2 regions of the Deferrisoma camini S3R1 genome follow, and region 2 is predicted to be linked to the other one. Evidence: riboswitches for the same ligand, from Rfam matches in the RefSeq annotation. Region 2 holds a riboswitch; the other holds the start of a gene.
What was found. A riboswitch is a leader RNA that binds a small molecule or an ion and turns the genes downstream of it on or off. The one in region 2 is predicted to bind molybdenum cofactor.
Positions count from the first base shown of each region.

Region 1: linked by a shared signal. The riboswitch ahead of DEFCA_RS0111875 (ABC transporter permease) and the one ahead of DEFCA_RS0110705 (porin) in region 2 are both predicted to bind molybdenum cofactor.

Region 1 is NZ_JAFN01000001.1:2,695,124-2,702,594, reverse strand. It holds gene secA (preprotein translocase subunit SecA) at 1-603, shown strand, start outside; gene argJ (bifunctional glutamate N-acetyltransferase/amino-acid acetyltransferase ArgJ) at 600-1,772, shown strand; gene DEFCA_RS0111895 (M42 family metallopeptidase) at 1,880-2,947, shown strand; gene DEFCA_RS0111890 (SoxR reducing system RseC family protein) at 3,067-3,480, shown strand; gene smpB (SsrA-binding protein SmpB) at 3,482-3,946, shown strand; gene DEFCA_RS0111880 (hypothetical protein) at 4,313-4,855, shown strand; molybdenum cofactor riboswitch at 5,268-5,370, shown strand; gene DEFCA_RS0111875 (ABC transporter permease) at 5,484-6,176, shown strand; gene DEFCA_RS0111870 (ABC transporter ATP-binding protein) at 6,173-7,168, shown strand; gene DEFCA_RS24240 (methyl-accepting chemotaxis protein) at 7,165-7,471, opposite strand, start outside.
Region 2 is NZ_JAFN01000001.1:2,442,054-2,449,524, forward strand. It holds gene DEFCA_RS0110695 (tRNA (cytidine(34)-2'-O)-methyltransferase) at 1-303, shown strand, start outside; gene DEFCA_RS0110700 (substrate-binding domain-containing protein) at 319-1,152, opposite strand; gene DEFCA_RS0110705 (porin) at 1,340-2,542, opposite strand; molybdenum cofactor riboswitch at 2,653-2,770, opposite strand; molybdenum cofactor riboswitch at 2,807-2,930, opposite strand; gene DEFCA_RS0110710 (phenylacetate--CoA ligase family protein) at 2,988-4,289, opposite strand; gene pyk (pyruvate kinase) at 4,484-5,875, shown strand; gene DEFCA_RS0110720 (MBL fold metallo-hydrolase) at 5,955-6,917, opposite strand; gene DEFCA_RS19480 (S1 RNA-binding domain-containing protein) at 7,321-7,471, opposite strand, start outside.

The DNA of each region.
Region 1 (7,471 bases), 250 kb from region 2:
CCCCCCGAGAAGTGGGACCTGCAGGGGCTGCGGGAGCTCCTGTTCAAGCAGTTCCACATCCAGCTCGAGCCCTCCGACGAGGAGCTGCGGGAGATGGGGGACCAGCTCTCCGGCTTCGTGGTGGAGCGGGTGATCCAACGCTACGAGCAGAAGCTCGAGGAGTTCGGGCCCGACATGGCGGCCCGGCTCCAGAAGTACATCCTGCTCCAGTCCATCGACGCCCACTGGAAGGACCACCTCCTGAGCATGGACCACCTGAAGGAGGGGGTGGGCCTGCGGGGCTATGCCCAGGAGAACCCCCTGGTCGTGTACAAGAAGGAGGGGTACGAGCTGTTCATGTCGATGCGGGATCGCATCGAGGAGGACGTGCTCCAAAAGCTGTTCCTGATCCAGGTGGTGCGCGAGGAGGAGGCCCAGGAGCTGGAGCAGCCGTCCCGGCCGGCCCGCATGGTCCTGAGCCACGGCTCCCGGCCGGCGCAGCCCAAAGGGCCGGTGCGACGCGAGGGGCCGCGGGTGGGTCGGAACGACCCCTGCCCGTGCGGCAGCGGCAAGAAGTACAAGAAGTGCTGCGGGGCCGTGTCGGCCCAGGCGGGGGCGGCATGATCCCCAGGGGATTTCGGTTCGGCGCGGTCAGGGCCGGGATCAAAGGGCCCGGCCGGCTGGACATGGGGCTCCTGTGGTGCGAGACCCCGGCCTCTGCGGCCGGGGTCTTCACCCGTAACCGGGTGGTGGCCGCCCCGGTCGTGCTGTGCCGGGAGCGGGTCGTCCGGGGGACCACCCGGGCCGTGCTGGTGAACGCGGGCAACGCCAACGCGTGCACCGGCGAGGCCGGGCTGGCCGACGCCCGCCGTCTGACTGCGGCCGCGGCCCGGGAGCTCGGGGTGGCCCCGGAGGAGGTCCTCATGTGCTCCACGGGGGTGATCGGTGCCCGCCTGCCGGTGGACCGCATGGAGAAGGCCATCCCGGCCCTGCGCGCGTCCCTGGCCGAGGACCCGGATCCGTTCGCCCGCTCCATCCTCACCACCGACCGGTTCCCCAAGATCTCGGCCCGGTCGTTCCGGGTGGAAGGCCGGGAGGTGTGCCTGGTGGGCGTGGCCAAGGGCGCGGGCATGATCCGGCCCGACATGGGGACCATGCTGGCGTTCCTGGCCACGGACGCGGCCGTGGAGCCCCCCCTCCTCCGGCAGGTGCTCGTGCAGGCCGTGGACCGGACCTTCAACCGGATCACGGTGGACGGGGACACCTCCACCAACGACACCGTGCTGCTTCTGGCGGGCGGAGCGGCCGGGGTGGCGCCGGCCGATGCCCCGGGGGGGCTCGACGCCCTGGCCGAGGCGGTGGAGGGGGTGTGCCGGGACCTGGCCCGCATGATCGTAGCCGACGGCGAGGGCGCCACCAAGGTGGTGGAGGTGCGGGTCGTGGGCGCGGCCGACGAGGCCTCGGCCCTCCGGATCGCCCGCACCGTGGCCGAGAGCCCCCTGGTGAAGACCGCGATCCACGGCGAGGACCCCAACTGGGGCCGGATCGCCGCGGCCCTGGGCCGCTCGGGGGCCTACGGGGGCGGCCCGTTCCACATCGCCGTGGGCGGGGTGGAGATCGTTCGCGACGGCCTGGGCTTGGGCCTCGAGGCCGAGGCCGAGGCCCACCGGGCCATGACGGGCCGGGAGTTCGAGATCCGGATCACCCTGGACGAGGGGGCCGGCGAGGCCGCCGTGACCACCTGCGACCTGAGCGCCGAGTACGTGCGGATCAACGCGGACTATCGGAGCTAGTAGGCTAGAAAGCTGGAAAGCTGGAAAGCAATGGAACCCCTTAGGGGCGTGGGAGGCCCCCAACCTTCTAGCCTTCCAGCCTCCTAGCATCTCCGAAGGAGTCACACATGGAAGACGCGGTGTTCGATTTCTTGAAGCGGTTGACCGACGCGCCGAGCCCCTCAGGGTTCGAGCAGCCCGCCCAGCGGGTGTGGCGGGCCCACGTGGAGCCCCACGTGGACGAGCTGCACACCGACGTGATGGGCAGCTCCTGGGGCGTGCTCCGGGGGCCGGACCGGCCGCGGGTGATGCTGGCCGGCCACGTGGACGAGATCGGGCTGATGGTCCGGTACATCGACGACCAGGGGTTCCTGTACTTCGCGCCCATCGGGGGCGTGGACGCCCATCTCCTGCCGGGACAGAGGGTGCGGGTGCACGGCCGCGAGGGCGCCGTGACCGGGGTGGTCGGCCGCAAGCCCATCCACCTGCTGGAGCACGACGAGCGCAGCAAGGTGGCCAAGATCAAGGACCTGTGCATCGACATCGGGGCGGCCGGCCGGGACGAGGCCGAGGCCCGGGTGGCCGTGGGCGACCCCGTCACCTTCGCATTCGAGCTGGAGCGGCTGGGGGGAGACCGGGTGGCCAGCCGGGGCCTCGACGACAAGATGGGCAGCTTCGTCGTGGCCGAGACCCTGCGCCGGCTGGCCGAGCGCAAGCCCGACCTGGGCTGCACGGTGTACGGGGTGTCCACCGTCCAGGAGGAGGTGGGGCTCCGGGGCGCCCGCACCAGCGCCTTCGGCATCGACCCGGACGTGGGCATCTGTGTGGAGGTGACCTTCGCCACGGACCACCCGGGGGTGGACAAGAAGGCGGTGGGCGACGTGCAGGTGGGCAAGGGGCCGGTGCTGTCCCGGGGCGCCAACATCAACCCCCGCCTGTTCGAGCTGCTCGTGGATACGGCCCGGGCCGAGGGGATCCCGGTCCAGTTCGAGGCGGCACCCCGGGCCACGGGCACCGACGCCAACGTGATGCAGCTCACCCGCGCCGGGGTGGCCACGGCCCTGGTGGAGGTGCCGCTGCGGTACATGCACACCCCCTCCGAGGTCCTGAGCCTCTCCGACCTGGACCACGCGATCCAGCTCCTGGTGGCGGTGCTCCTGCGGATCGGCCCGGACCGGGACTGGATTCCCCAGTGAGGCTGGCAGACCCCACGCCTCCCGAAGCCTCGGCGGCGGCGGGGCCCGTGAGCCGCCCAGCCGCCTAGCTGCCCAGCCGCCAGCGGCCGAAAGCCCGAAGCCTGTTGGCAGGAGCTTCCATGATCGAAGAGACCGGAAAGGTGTTGGAGGTCCGGCCCGGCCGGGCCCTGGTGGAGACCCAGCGGGGCAGCGCCTGCGAGGGGTGCGCCGCCCGGGGGGCGTGCGCGCACCTGGGGGGTGGCCGGGAGGCCCGGGTGTGGGTTCAGGACCCCCTGGGCGTTTCCCCGGGCGACCGGGTGACGGTGGCCGTGCCCGAGGCGGCCGTGGTGAAGGCCTCGTTCTGGGTGTACCTGGTGCCGGTGCTGGTGCTGGTGGCGGGGGCGGTGGCGGGGAACGCCCTGGGGCCCCGGTTCGGCATCGGGCCCGATGCAGGCGCGGCCATCCTCGGGCTCGTGGCCATGGCGGGCGCCCTGGTTGCGTCCCGGTGGGGCGGGCGCAAGACCGCCATGCCCCGGATCGTGCGGAGGGGGTGAGGTGGCCAAGAGGTCCGAGGGCGTCAAGGTGGTGTGCACCAACAAGAAGGCCCGGCGCGACTACCACATCGAGGAAACCTTCGAGGCCGGGCTCGTTCTGCGGGGGTGCGAGGTCAAGAGCCTGCGGGAGGGCAAGGCCAACCTCACCGACGCCTACGCCTGGGTGCAGGACGGCGAGGCGTGGATCTCGGGGCTCCACATCTCCCCCTACCCCCACGGCCGGCGGGAGGAGCAGGACCCCGACCGGGACAAGAAGCTCCTCCTGCACAAGTACGAGATCCGTCGCCTCCACGGGAAGGTGCGACAGAAGGGGTACACCCTGGTGCCCCTGCGGGTGTACTTCCGGGGCGGCCACGCCAAGGTGGAGCTGGGGCTGGGCCGGGGCAAGAAACACTACGACAAGCGCGAGGACCTCAAGCGCGCCGACGCCCAGCGGGAGATCCAACGGGCCATGCGCCGCCGTTGAGTTGGGGCCTTCGGCCCGCTGGGCGGCTCTCGAACCGCACCAAAGCTCGGGGGCATGGGGGCTGCTGGAGAGCCGCGCGCGGCCATACCAGCTGTCAGAATTCAGCTCCGGTAGGCCGCGAGGAAAGCCTCCCACCCCACTTTCTGTAGAGCTTCGCGCATCGGGGGAGGCGCCTTACGCTTCTGCCCTCTGTCCTCCGGACCCCGGCTCCTGAACAGCAGGCCCCACGCCCCCCGCCGCCAAGGCCCCCGGATCACGGAACGTTACCCTTCCCCGCTGCCCGGCCCCGAAGGGCCTGTTGCCAAGTTGCATTCAAAACGATTGGCCCCGTGCCGGAGGGGCAGGGGACTTGCCGGAGTGTCGGCTGTGGAAGGATGGGAGGCGCCAGTGGACGGCGGGGAACGCAGGGTCCGGTTTCGCAGGCAGGACTACGTGCTCACACCGATCGGGCCGGATGATCCCGAGCGGATCGCCTCGGCCGCTGGGGAGCCGGCCTTTGCCCGCCGGTTCGACCCGGAGCGGTTCGTGGCCGGGCTGGCCGTGGCGGAGGACTCCCGGCCGGACCGGGAGCTTGGGTTCTATGCCGTGGCCCACAGCGGGGACCCGTCGGTGCTGGACGACACCCTGATCTTCGTGGTGCCCCCGGCCCGGGGCCGGGGCCTGAGCCATCTCCTGATCTACGGTGTGTACCAGGACCTGCTGAAGCGGCCCGGCATGTTCTGCCTGAGCGAGCCCGGCGAGATGCCCCGGCTCGACCTCCACGTGCGGTGCGGGTTCGCCCCGCCGGTGCGGCCCCTAGTGGACGGCCGGATCCGGGTGGGCAAGTACGACCTGCACACCGTGCTGGCCCGGCTGGAGTCGGAGGACGAGATCGTTCCCCTTCCGCCCCTAGACGACGTTTCTTGGTGAGAGGGCCTTCCATGTAACTTCGGTCGTCGGTCTACGGTCAACGGTCAACGGTCAACGGTCAACGGTCTGGGGCCTTCGGCCCGCTAGGCGGCTAGGCGGCCTTTGAGCCGCACCAAAGCTCGGAGGGCATGGGGTTTCAGGGGCCAGCATTCAGAAGTCGGTGGACAGGAAGAAGGCTCTTCGATCCCCCGAGAGGATCCCCCCGAGAACTCAAGCTGCTTTTCGGGATTTCCTGTCTCCTGTCCGCTGAATTCCGGTTCCTGAAACCCGTGCCCCGCCGCCGGCAATGGCCCCGGACCACCGAAAGTCGTTGTTAGGGCCCCCCAGGGCCGAAGGGGGGTTCCTCCTTCGGCGGGCCCGTCGCAGTACGCCCGTTGACGGGTCGTCCCACCGTGGCCTAGACTGCCCCTGTGTCTCCGAGCGACTCGGCCTACCGGTTCCCCCGGGGGCCCACGGCCGGTTCGCCGACGGGTCGGGGTGGAAACGCCCCGGCCTCCCGCGTTCGGAAAGGAGACGGGCCGACCGGTGCGATGAACGTGTGCGCCCTCCCCGTCCGTTCGCGGGGAGGGTTTTTCGTGCTTACGGTTCTCGCACGGCCGGGCTCCCCGGCCCGGCGCCCGAGGAGGGGATGGACTACCTGGTTCTCGCCCTGTCCCATGCCTGGGGCCTGCTCACGGGCCTGGATCCCGACGTGTGGGCGGCCGTGGGCACGAGCGTATGGGTCTCGGGGGCGGCCTCTGCGCTGGCCGCGGCCGCGGCGGTGCCGGCCGGGGTTGCGGTGGCCTTGGGCCGGTTCCCGGGACGCCAACCCCTCCTGCTGGTCCTGAACACCCTCATGGCTCTGCCCACCGTGGTGGTGGGGCTCCTCGTGTACGGCCTGATCGGCAGGCAGGGCCCCCTGGGGTGGTTGGGCCTCCTCTACACCCCGCCCGGCATCGTGCTGGGCGAGTTCCTCTTGGTGCTGCCCCTGATGACGAACCTGGTCGTCTCCGCGGTCGAGGGGCTGGACCCCCGGTTCCTCCAGACCTGCCGGGCCTTGGGCGCGGGGCCCTGGGCCACCGGCCGCATGGCCCTGTGGGAGGCCCGTCTGGGCGTGCTGGCCGCCCTGGTGGCCGGGTTCGGACGGGCGGTGGGTGAGGTGGGGGTGGCCATGATGCTGGGCGGAAACATCCGGGGGTACACCCGCACCATGACCACGGCGATCGCGCTGGAAACGAGCAAGGGGGAGTTCGAGCTGGGCCTGGCCCTGGGCATCGTGCTCCTGTCCGTGGCCCTGGGGGTGAACGCGGCGTTGTTCGCCCTGCGCCGGAGGTCGGCATGACCGCGTACCGGGCCGAGGGGCTGCGGATCGCCCGAGGGGGGCGAGAGGTGCTGCGGCTGGAGCGGTTCGAGGTGCCGGCCGGCGGCCTGGTGGCGCTGGTGGGGGCCAACGGGTCGGGCAAGACCTCGCTGCTGGAGGTGTTGGCGTTTCTCCGTCCCGCCTCGGGGGGCCGGCTTTGGTTTTTCGGATCCGAGGTCTCCCCCGGCGGAAGACCGCCCGCCGGCGTGGGGTACCTGCCCCAGGCGCCCTACTTGTTCGACCGCTCGGTGGCGGCCAACGTGGCCTGGGCCCTGCGGGCCCGGGGCGTCCGCGGACCGGAGGTGGCCCCCAGGCTCTCGGCCGCCCTGGAGCAGGTGGGGCTCGCGCCCCTGGCCGACCGGAGGGCCACCCGGCTGAGCGGGGGAGAGGCCCAGCGGTTGGCCCTGGCGCGGGTGCTGGCCCTGGAGCCCCGGGTGCTCCTGCTGGACGAGCCACTAAACCACCTGGACGCCGAGAGCCGCGAGCGCATCGAAGCGGTGGTGGACGCCTGGCGCCGGCAGAGGGGCACCACGGTGGTCCTGGCCACCCACGACCCGGCCCAGGCCCGGCGGTTGGGCGCCGAGGTGTGGCGGGCCGAGGGAGGGGTGTTACGACCCGGCGGCCCCGACAACGTGTTCCGGGGCCAGCCGGAACGGCACGGGGGCGACGTGTTCGTGGCCGGGCCCTTGCGCGTGGTGGTGGAGCCGTTGCCGGCCGATGCCCGGGTCATCGAGGTGGACCCCCGGGAGATCGTGCTCTCCCGGGAGATTCCGCCGACCTCGGCACGGAACCGGCTGCGGGGCACTGTGGTGGAGGCCCGGGTAGCCGACGGCGAGGTGTGGGTCACCCTGGACTGCGGGGCCCGCCTGGTGGCCGTGGTGACCCGGTCGTCGTGGCAGCGCCTGGGGCTCACCGTGGGCGACGAGGCCGTGGCGTCGTTCAAGGCCACGGCGGTCCGGGTTTTGGGAGGTTAGCCCTCCTCCTCCCCGAGCCGGAACCGCCCCACGGCCCGCTCGAGGCCGTGGGCCTCGGCGGCCAGACCCTGGGCGGCGTGGGCCAGCTCCCCGGTCTGGCCGGCCACGTCCCGGCTCACGGTGGCGATCCCCTCCACGTTGTTGGAGATCTGCTCGATGGCCGCGGACTGCTGCTCGGCGGCCACGGCGATCTGCCCGATCATCTGGCTCACCTGGTTCACCCGGTCCAGGATCGCTCGGAACGCCTCGCCGGCCCGGTCGAACACCTCGTGCGCTTGGGCGGCCTGGGCCCGGCCCTCGGCC
Region 2 (7,471 bases):
TACTGGCCCCACGTGTCGGTGCGCGAGCACCCGAGCCTGGGGGCCGCCCTGGCGGCCAGCGGCTCCGGCCCGGTGTTCTACTTCTCGGCCCGGAGCGGCCGACCCTACGACCGGGCCCCGTTCGCCCCCGGATGCCGGCTGGTGTTCGGACCCGAGAGCCGGGGGCTTCCGCCGGACCTGCTCGAACGAAACGCGTCCCAGGTGTTCCGGATTCCGATCTGGGGCCGGGTGCGGAGCCTCAACCTCTCCACGGCCGTGGGGGTGGTGGTGTACGAGGCGTACCGGCGGCTCGGCGCGTGGTGAAGGCCCCAGGGGCGGCTACGGGTTCGGGATGGCGTCGGGGAAGAACAGCTGCTCCCCGCCCTTCTTGAACCGCTTGATGATCCGCTGCCCCCGGGGCCCGGTGATGTACCCGATGAGACACATGGCGCCCTCGTAGTTGGCGTCCGGGTACCGGGCCGGGTTCACCGCGATGATGCCGTAGGGGTTGGCCAGGGCCGGATCGCCCTCGTACACGATCCGAAGGCCCATCTTCTCCCGAAACGCGAGGTACGTGCCCCGATCCGACAGGGTGTAGGCCCCGAGCTCGTCGGCCATGCGCAGCACCGCGCCCATGCCCTGGCCGGCCTCCTTGTACCAAGCCCCACCAGGCTCGAGGCCGGCCGCGGCCCAAAGGGCCTTCTCCTTCTTGTGGGTGCCCGAGTCGTCGCCCCGCGACACGAACGAGGCCTCGGCCCTGGCGATCCGGCGAAGGGCCTCGGCGGCCGAGCCCGAGCCCCGCACGCCGGCCGGGTCGTCGGCCGGCCCCAGCACCACGAAGTCGTTGTGCATCACGTCACGCCGGTTCACGCCGTAGCCGTCGGCCACGAACTTGTCCTCGGCCGGCCGGGCGTGCACCAGCACCACGTCCACGTCGCCGTTGGCTCCCAACCGCAGGGCCTTGCCGGTGCCCACTGCGATCACGTCCACCTTGCACCCCCAGGTCTCCTCGAAGGGGGGCAGCAGCCGGGCCAGGAGCCCCGAGTTCTCGGTGCTGGTGGTGGTGGACATCCGGATGCGGCACTCGGCGCCGGCCGAGCCGACCCAGCCGGCGACCAGAGCCAGGGCCAGCACCAGCCCGCTCCAGGAACGGATCCATCGACGGTCTCGCATGGTTTTCTCCTTTCTTGCTGCTGGAAGCTTCATCAGGCCCATGCGGGGCCCTACAACGCGAAGGGGCACCCCCGTTGGTCCGGGGGGAGCTAGAGACTAGAGACTAGAAACTAGAGACTAGAACGTATGGGAATTCTGGAGGTTTCAAGCGTCCTAGCCTCCCAGCCTCCTAGCGTCCTAGCGGAAGTCAGAACGCCACCTGGTACTGGACCCGGAACCGATCCTCGGTCGTGGCCGAGCCCGGCCCGTCCTGGGCGCGGATCCGGAACCAGTCGGCCTGGATCTTGTTGCGGTGGCCGTTGAAGAAGGCGTTCAGGGCCACCCCGTAGGACTGGGTCAGGTCGTCGGAGGCGTCCGTGTTCGGGTCGAAGAACTCGTACCGGCCGGCCATCTCCACCACGTCCCTCCACACCAGGGCGCCCCCCTGCACGTACAGGCCCGTGGCGGTCTCGTCGTCCACGCCGTCGGCCTTGGGGTCGATCCGGCGGCGGTGGCCCTCGGCCCGGAGCGAGAACCCCCGGTACGCCACCCCCGCGAATCCCCCCACGCTCACCACGTCGCTCGTGCCCAGGGCCGCGAGCCTTCCGTTCAGGTTCTTGCGGGTGTGGCCCGCCACGTCGTCGTCGTAGGCCACCGAGGCCGCCAGGAACACCTGGGGTCGCTCGGGCCGGTTCAGGCTCGGCTCCCCGGTCAGGGGGCTTCCGCCCATGGGGGCCCACACGACCCGGCCCACGTACAGGTGACCGTCGCCCGAGTTGTTGCGGTTGCGTCCCTCGCCGTTGAACACGCCCGCGTCGTAAGACAGCCCACCGGCCAGCTTACCGTGGACCGTGACGCCCGTGTCCCGGTCGAACCGGAACGTGGCGTCCACCCCGCTTCGCTCCACGAACTGGAGCTTCGAGGCCGACACGTTCCACTGCACGCCGTAGGGCACCTTGTAGGCCCCGGCCTTCACGGAGAACCAGGGGGCGAACGCGTAGTCCCCGAAGAAATCGAACAGGTCCGTGCCCTTCTCGTTGCCCGAGTACACGTTCACGTAGACCTTGTACTCGAGGTTCTTGCGGAACGCGTGCCCCTTGAGCCCCACGCGCGTGCGCTGCACCGAGAAGTTGCTCTGGTTCTCGGCGTCCTCCAGCTCCCGGAACGTGTAGCGCACCTGGCCGTAGCCGTAGATCCGGCCGGAGAACCGGCCGTCGCGGCTCCGGTAGGACAGGTGGTTCGGGGCCGCGGGCACGGCCGGGGCCTGCCGGGCCTCCAGCTCCTTGCGCTCGGCCGCCGTGATGATGCCCTTCTGCTCCAGGCGCTCGAGCAGGTCGACCCGGGCCCACCCGGGCCGGGCCCCCACCCCCAGGGTCGCCAGTACCGCCAGAACTCCCACGACCTGCCGCATTCGTTCCTCCTTTCCGTGATGGGTGAGCGGCGAATCCTCCAAACGAGAAGCGCCCCCTTTCCGGCTGGAAAGGGGGCGCGGGCATGCCGGGCGGACCCCGCACGGGACCCGTCGGTCGCACCGCCTCCTTTCCAAGCACGGGAGGCCCGGCGGTTTCCCGCCGAACCCGTTGGCCGCGCGCCCTAGGACGGACCCCGTAGGCGCCACGGCTCGGAGGCAACACACAAAAAACCCTCCCCGCGGTCGGACGGGGAGGGTGCGCACAACACCGGTCACCCGTCTCCTTTCCGAACGCGGGAGGCCGGGGCGTTTCCACCCCGACCCATCGGCGAACCGCCCGTGGGCCGCTGGGGCCGGTAGGTCGGTCCGCTCGGAGACGCGGGAGAACATAGCCGGCCGGCGGCCCCGGGGTCAAGGGGAACCCCGCCGCCGCCGGCCGAGCCGTCTACTTCTTGCGCTCGTCGATCACCCGCTTGGCCTTGCCCTCGCTGCGGGCGATGCTGCCCTGGGGCACGATCTCCACGGGCGCGTGGATGCCGATCACGGCGTGAATGCGGGCGCTGATCCGACGGGCCAGTTCCTCCAGGGCCTCCTTGCCCTGGGCGTACACGGCGGGCTTGGCCTCGGCCTCCACCTTCATGCCGTCCAGGTGGCCCTTCTTGAACACCCGGATCTGGTAGAGGGGCTCCATCTCCTCGAACTCCATGATCACCGACTCGACCTGGCTCGGGAACACGTTCACGCCCGAGATGATCAGCATGTCGTCGGACCGGCCGAGGATCTTGTCCATCACCACGAGGGTGCGGCCGCAGTCACACTCGACCCGCCGCAGGCTCGTGATGTCGCGGGTCCGGTAGCGCAGCAGCGGCATGGCCCGGCGCTGCAGCGCCGTGAACACGAGCTCACCCTTCTCGCCCAGGGGCACGGGCTCCAGGGTGGTGGGGTCCACGATCTCGGGGTACACGTGGTCCTCGTTCAGGTGCAGCCGGTACGCCTCGCACGAGAACCCCACGCCGGGGCCCATCATCTCGGTCAGCCCGTAGGCCTCGTGGGCGGTGATGCCCATGCGCTCCTCGATCTCCTTGCGCATCTCCACGGTCCACGGCTCGGCCCCGAACGAGCCCACCCGCAGGGGCAGCTTGCGCAGGTCCACCCCCATCTGGTCGGCCTTCTCGGCGATGGTCAGGGCGTAGGTGGGCGTGCAGAACAGCACCGTGCTCCCGAAGTCCTGCATGAGCATGATCTGGCGCTCGGTCATGCCCGAGCCGGTGGGCACCAGGCACGAGCCGATGGCCTCGACCCCCAGGTAGAAGCCCAAGCCGCCGGTGAAGAGCCCCATGCCGTAGGCGTTCTGGCAGATGTCGTCGGGCCGGACCCCCTGGGCCCACAGGGTCCGGGCCATGCACTCCTGCCACTGGGCCTTGTCCTCGGCCGTGTAGGGGCCGGTGATGGGCTTGCCGGTGGTTCCGGAGGAGGCGTGCACCCGCACCAGGTCCTTCATCGGCACGGCGCACAGCCCGAAGGGGTAGTTGTCGCGCAGGTCGTTCTTGACGGTGAACGGAAGGTGACGGATGTCGTCCAGGGTGCGGATATCCTCGGGCTTCACCCCCTTCTCGTCGAGTTTCTGTTTGTAGAACGGGACCCGTTCGTACAGCCAGGCCACGGTCTCCCGGAGCTTCTGTGCCTGGAACTCCTGGAGCTGCTCCACCGGCATGGTCTCGAACTTCTCGTTCCAATACTTCTTCATGGCGTCTCCTCCGTCGAATGGGTGAACACGGCCCGAGCTGCAAACACCATACCAAAACAAACAAAGTTTCCTCAACCGGCCATTCGTTTGATTCCACCCTCCGGACTGGACGGGGCCCGGGGTTCACGGTAAGTTTTCCCCGTTTTGCGAGAAAACCTTATCACGGCCTGCTCCCCGAACCAGCGGAGGAACCGATGCGAAGGGCGAAGATCGTGTGCACCGTGGGGCCGGCCAGCGCCGACCCCGATGTGCTGCGGCGCATGGTGGAGGCCGGCATGGACGTGGCCCGGCTCAACATGAGCCACGGTGACCACTCCACCCACGCCCGCACGGCCGAGCTCGTGCGCGAGGCCGGCCGGGACGTGGGCCGGCCGGTGGCCCTGCTGCTGGACCTGGCCGGCCCCAAGATCCGGCTGGGCGAGCTGGAGAAGCCCCGGGTGGTCCACGCCGGAGAGGAGATCGTGCTCGTCTCGACCCCCGAGCCGGGGGCCCTGCCCGTGAACTACCCCCATCTGGCCGAGGAGCTCGCCCCCGGCGACCGGATCAGCCTGGCCGACGGCGCGATCCCCCTGGAGGTGGTCGCCGTGGAGGGGGGGAGGGTGCGGGCCCGGGTGCTCTCGGGCGGCACGCTCACCAGCCACAAGGGCCTGAACCTTCCGGGCAAGGGCGACGCCCTGCCCGCGGTGTCGGAGAAGGACGCCGACGACCTTCGGTTCGGCCTGAGGCTGGGGGTGGACTGGGTGGCCCTGTCGTTCGTGCGCAGCCCCGCCGACCTGGACCCGGCCCGGCGGATCATGGAGGAGGAGGGGGTGCGGGTGCCGGTGATCGCCAAGGTGGAGAAGCGCCAGGCCCTCGACCGCATCGACGGGATCCTGGAGGCGTTCGACGGCATCATGGTGGCCCGGGGCGACCTGGGCGTGGAGATGCCCATCGAGGAGGTGCCGGGCATCCAGAAGCGGTTGATCCGCGAGGCCAACCGGCGGGCCAAGCCCGTGGTCACGGCCACCCAGATGCTCCTGAGCATGGTGACCAACCCCCGTCCCACCCGGGCCGAGGTCACCGACGTGGCCAACGCCGTGCTGGACGGCACCGACGCCGTGATGCTGTCGGAGGAGACCGCCATGGGCCACCACCCCGTGGAGGCGGTGGCCACCATGGCCCGGATCGTGCGGCGGGCCGAGGCCGACGCCCCGCCGGCCGACGAGTGCCGCCCCCTGGCCGCCCAGGGGGTGCCCGCGGCCATCGCCCGGGCCACCTGGCACGTGGCCCGGGACGTGGGCGCCAAGGTCATCGTCACCCCGACCCGCAGCGGCTCCACGGCCCGGCTGGTGGCAGCCACCCGCCCCCCCGTGCCGGTGCTGGCCCTATCGAGCGACCCCCACACGACCGGCGCCCTGGCCCTGACCTGGGGCACCACCCCGGGGGTGATGGGGCCCGCCCCCACCACCGACGCCCTGTTCGAGGCCTGCCGGGCCCAGGTGCTCCGGATGGGCCTGGCCCGCCCCGGCGACCGGGTGGTGGTGACCGCCGGCGTGCCGGTGGACACCCCGGGCACCACGAACCTGCTGAAGGTGCTGGAGGTGTGAGCGGACACGGCGGTGACAGGTGACGGGTGACGCGTGACGGGGAACCCCTCCTCACCTGTCACGCGTCACGCGTCACTGCTCACTGGTCACCGTTCCTTCGCGCCTTCCAACCGTCCTCCTGGCCCTCCCACTCCACCCGACCCTGGTCGGCCAGCAGGTCCAGGTGGCCGATCACCTCGCTCACCGCAAGGAACACCCACCCCGGCTCCACCCCGGGGAACAGGGCGCGCACGAGGTCCCAGGGGGTGGCGCCCCCGGGAGGGATGCGGCGCAGGATGTCGGCCGCCCGGCGCTCGTGGAACGCCAGCCGCTCGTCGATCAGGCGGGTCGGGTCGCCCATGGCATCCCCGTGGCCGGGCAGGACCCGGCCGCACCCCAGTTCCCGGATGCGCCGAAGGCTCGCCACGTAGGCCGGCAGGGTGCGGGTCCGGAACGTCCCCTGACCGGGCTCGGTCACCGCGTTGGAGCTGATGTGGGGGATCAGGGTGTCCCCCGAGATCAGGATCCGCTCCCCGGGCTCCCACAGGCACACCGCCCCCCGGGCGTGGCCGGGGGTGTGGAGCACCCGCCAGCACCCCTGATCGGTGCACACCTCGTCGCCCTCGTCCAGGGGCTCCACCTCGTCCAGGGGCAGGGCGTGGCCGTGGAGCCGCTCCATGCTCTGGCGCAGCTCCCGACGGTGTCCTTCGGGCACCCCGGCCCGGCGGCACACCTCGTCCAGGAACCCCACGATCCCCTCCCACACGCCGGGCTCGTCCCGCAGCCGGGCGTGGTCCACCGGATGGGCGAACACCCGGCAGCCGGACGCGTCTCGCACCCGGCGGGCCAGGCCGGCGTGGTCGTGGTGGGGGTGGGTCAGCACCAGCCGCTCCAGGTCGGCCGGCCGCACACCCGCCCGGGCCAAGCCCCCGGCCAGGGCCTCCCAGGTCCCGGGCACGCCCGGCCCCGCATCCACCAGGGTCAGGGGCGAGCCGGGAAGCAGGTAGGCGTTCACGGTGCCCACCGCATAGGGCGTGGGAATCTCGATCCGGTGCACCTCCACGGCAGCACTCCTCCGTACCATATCGACCCGGCGTCAAAACAGGCCCGTTTCCTTGGGAGGCGGGGCAAGGGCTTCAGTAGACAGCATTGCCAGGCCCGTGCCCCCTTTCCCTTGGGGAGTACGGGGTGGGGGTCTGGTGGAGCGCCGGGTGCGGCCCCTTAGCTCGCCGCGCCCTCCGAACGTTCGGATCCCCTCCGGACTCCGAGGGTTCCGCTATCGTGGCCTGGATCGACGCGCAAGCGGCGGCATGAGAAGGCGCGGCGATCGGATGCCGCACTCGCGCCCGGCCGGAACCAGGCCCCCACCCCGCACCCTGGCAATACGTTTGAAGGTCCTAGCAACAAACGAACCCCCGCGTCCCGGGGGAGGCGGGGGTCCGGGGATCCCTTGGACCGGGCCCGGCCTACTTCTTGAGCTTGTCCTTGAGGAGGTCTCCCAGGGTGCCGAACACCGGTCCCTGGCTCGCCGCAGGGGCCGACTCCCGAAACTCCCGGATCGCCCGCCGCTCGGCCTGCTCCGACACGGCCTGGCGCGACAGGCGGATCTTGCGGCCG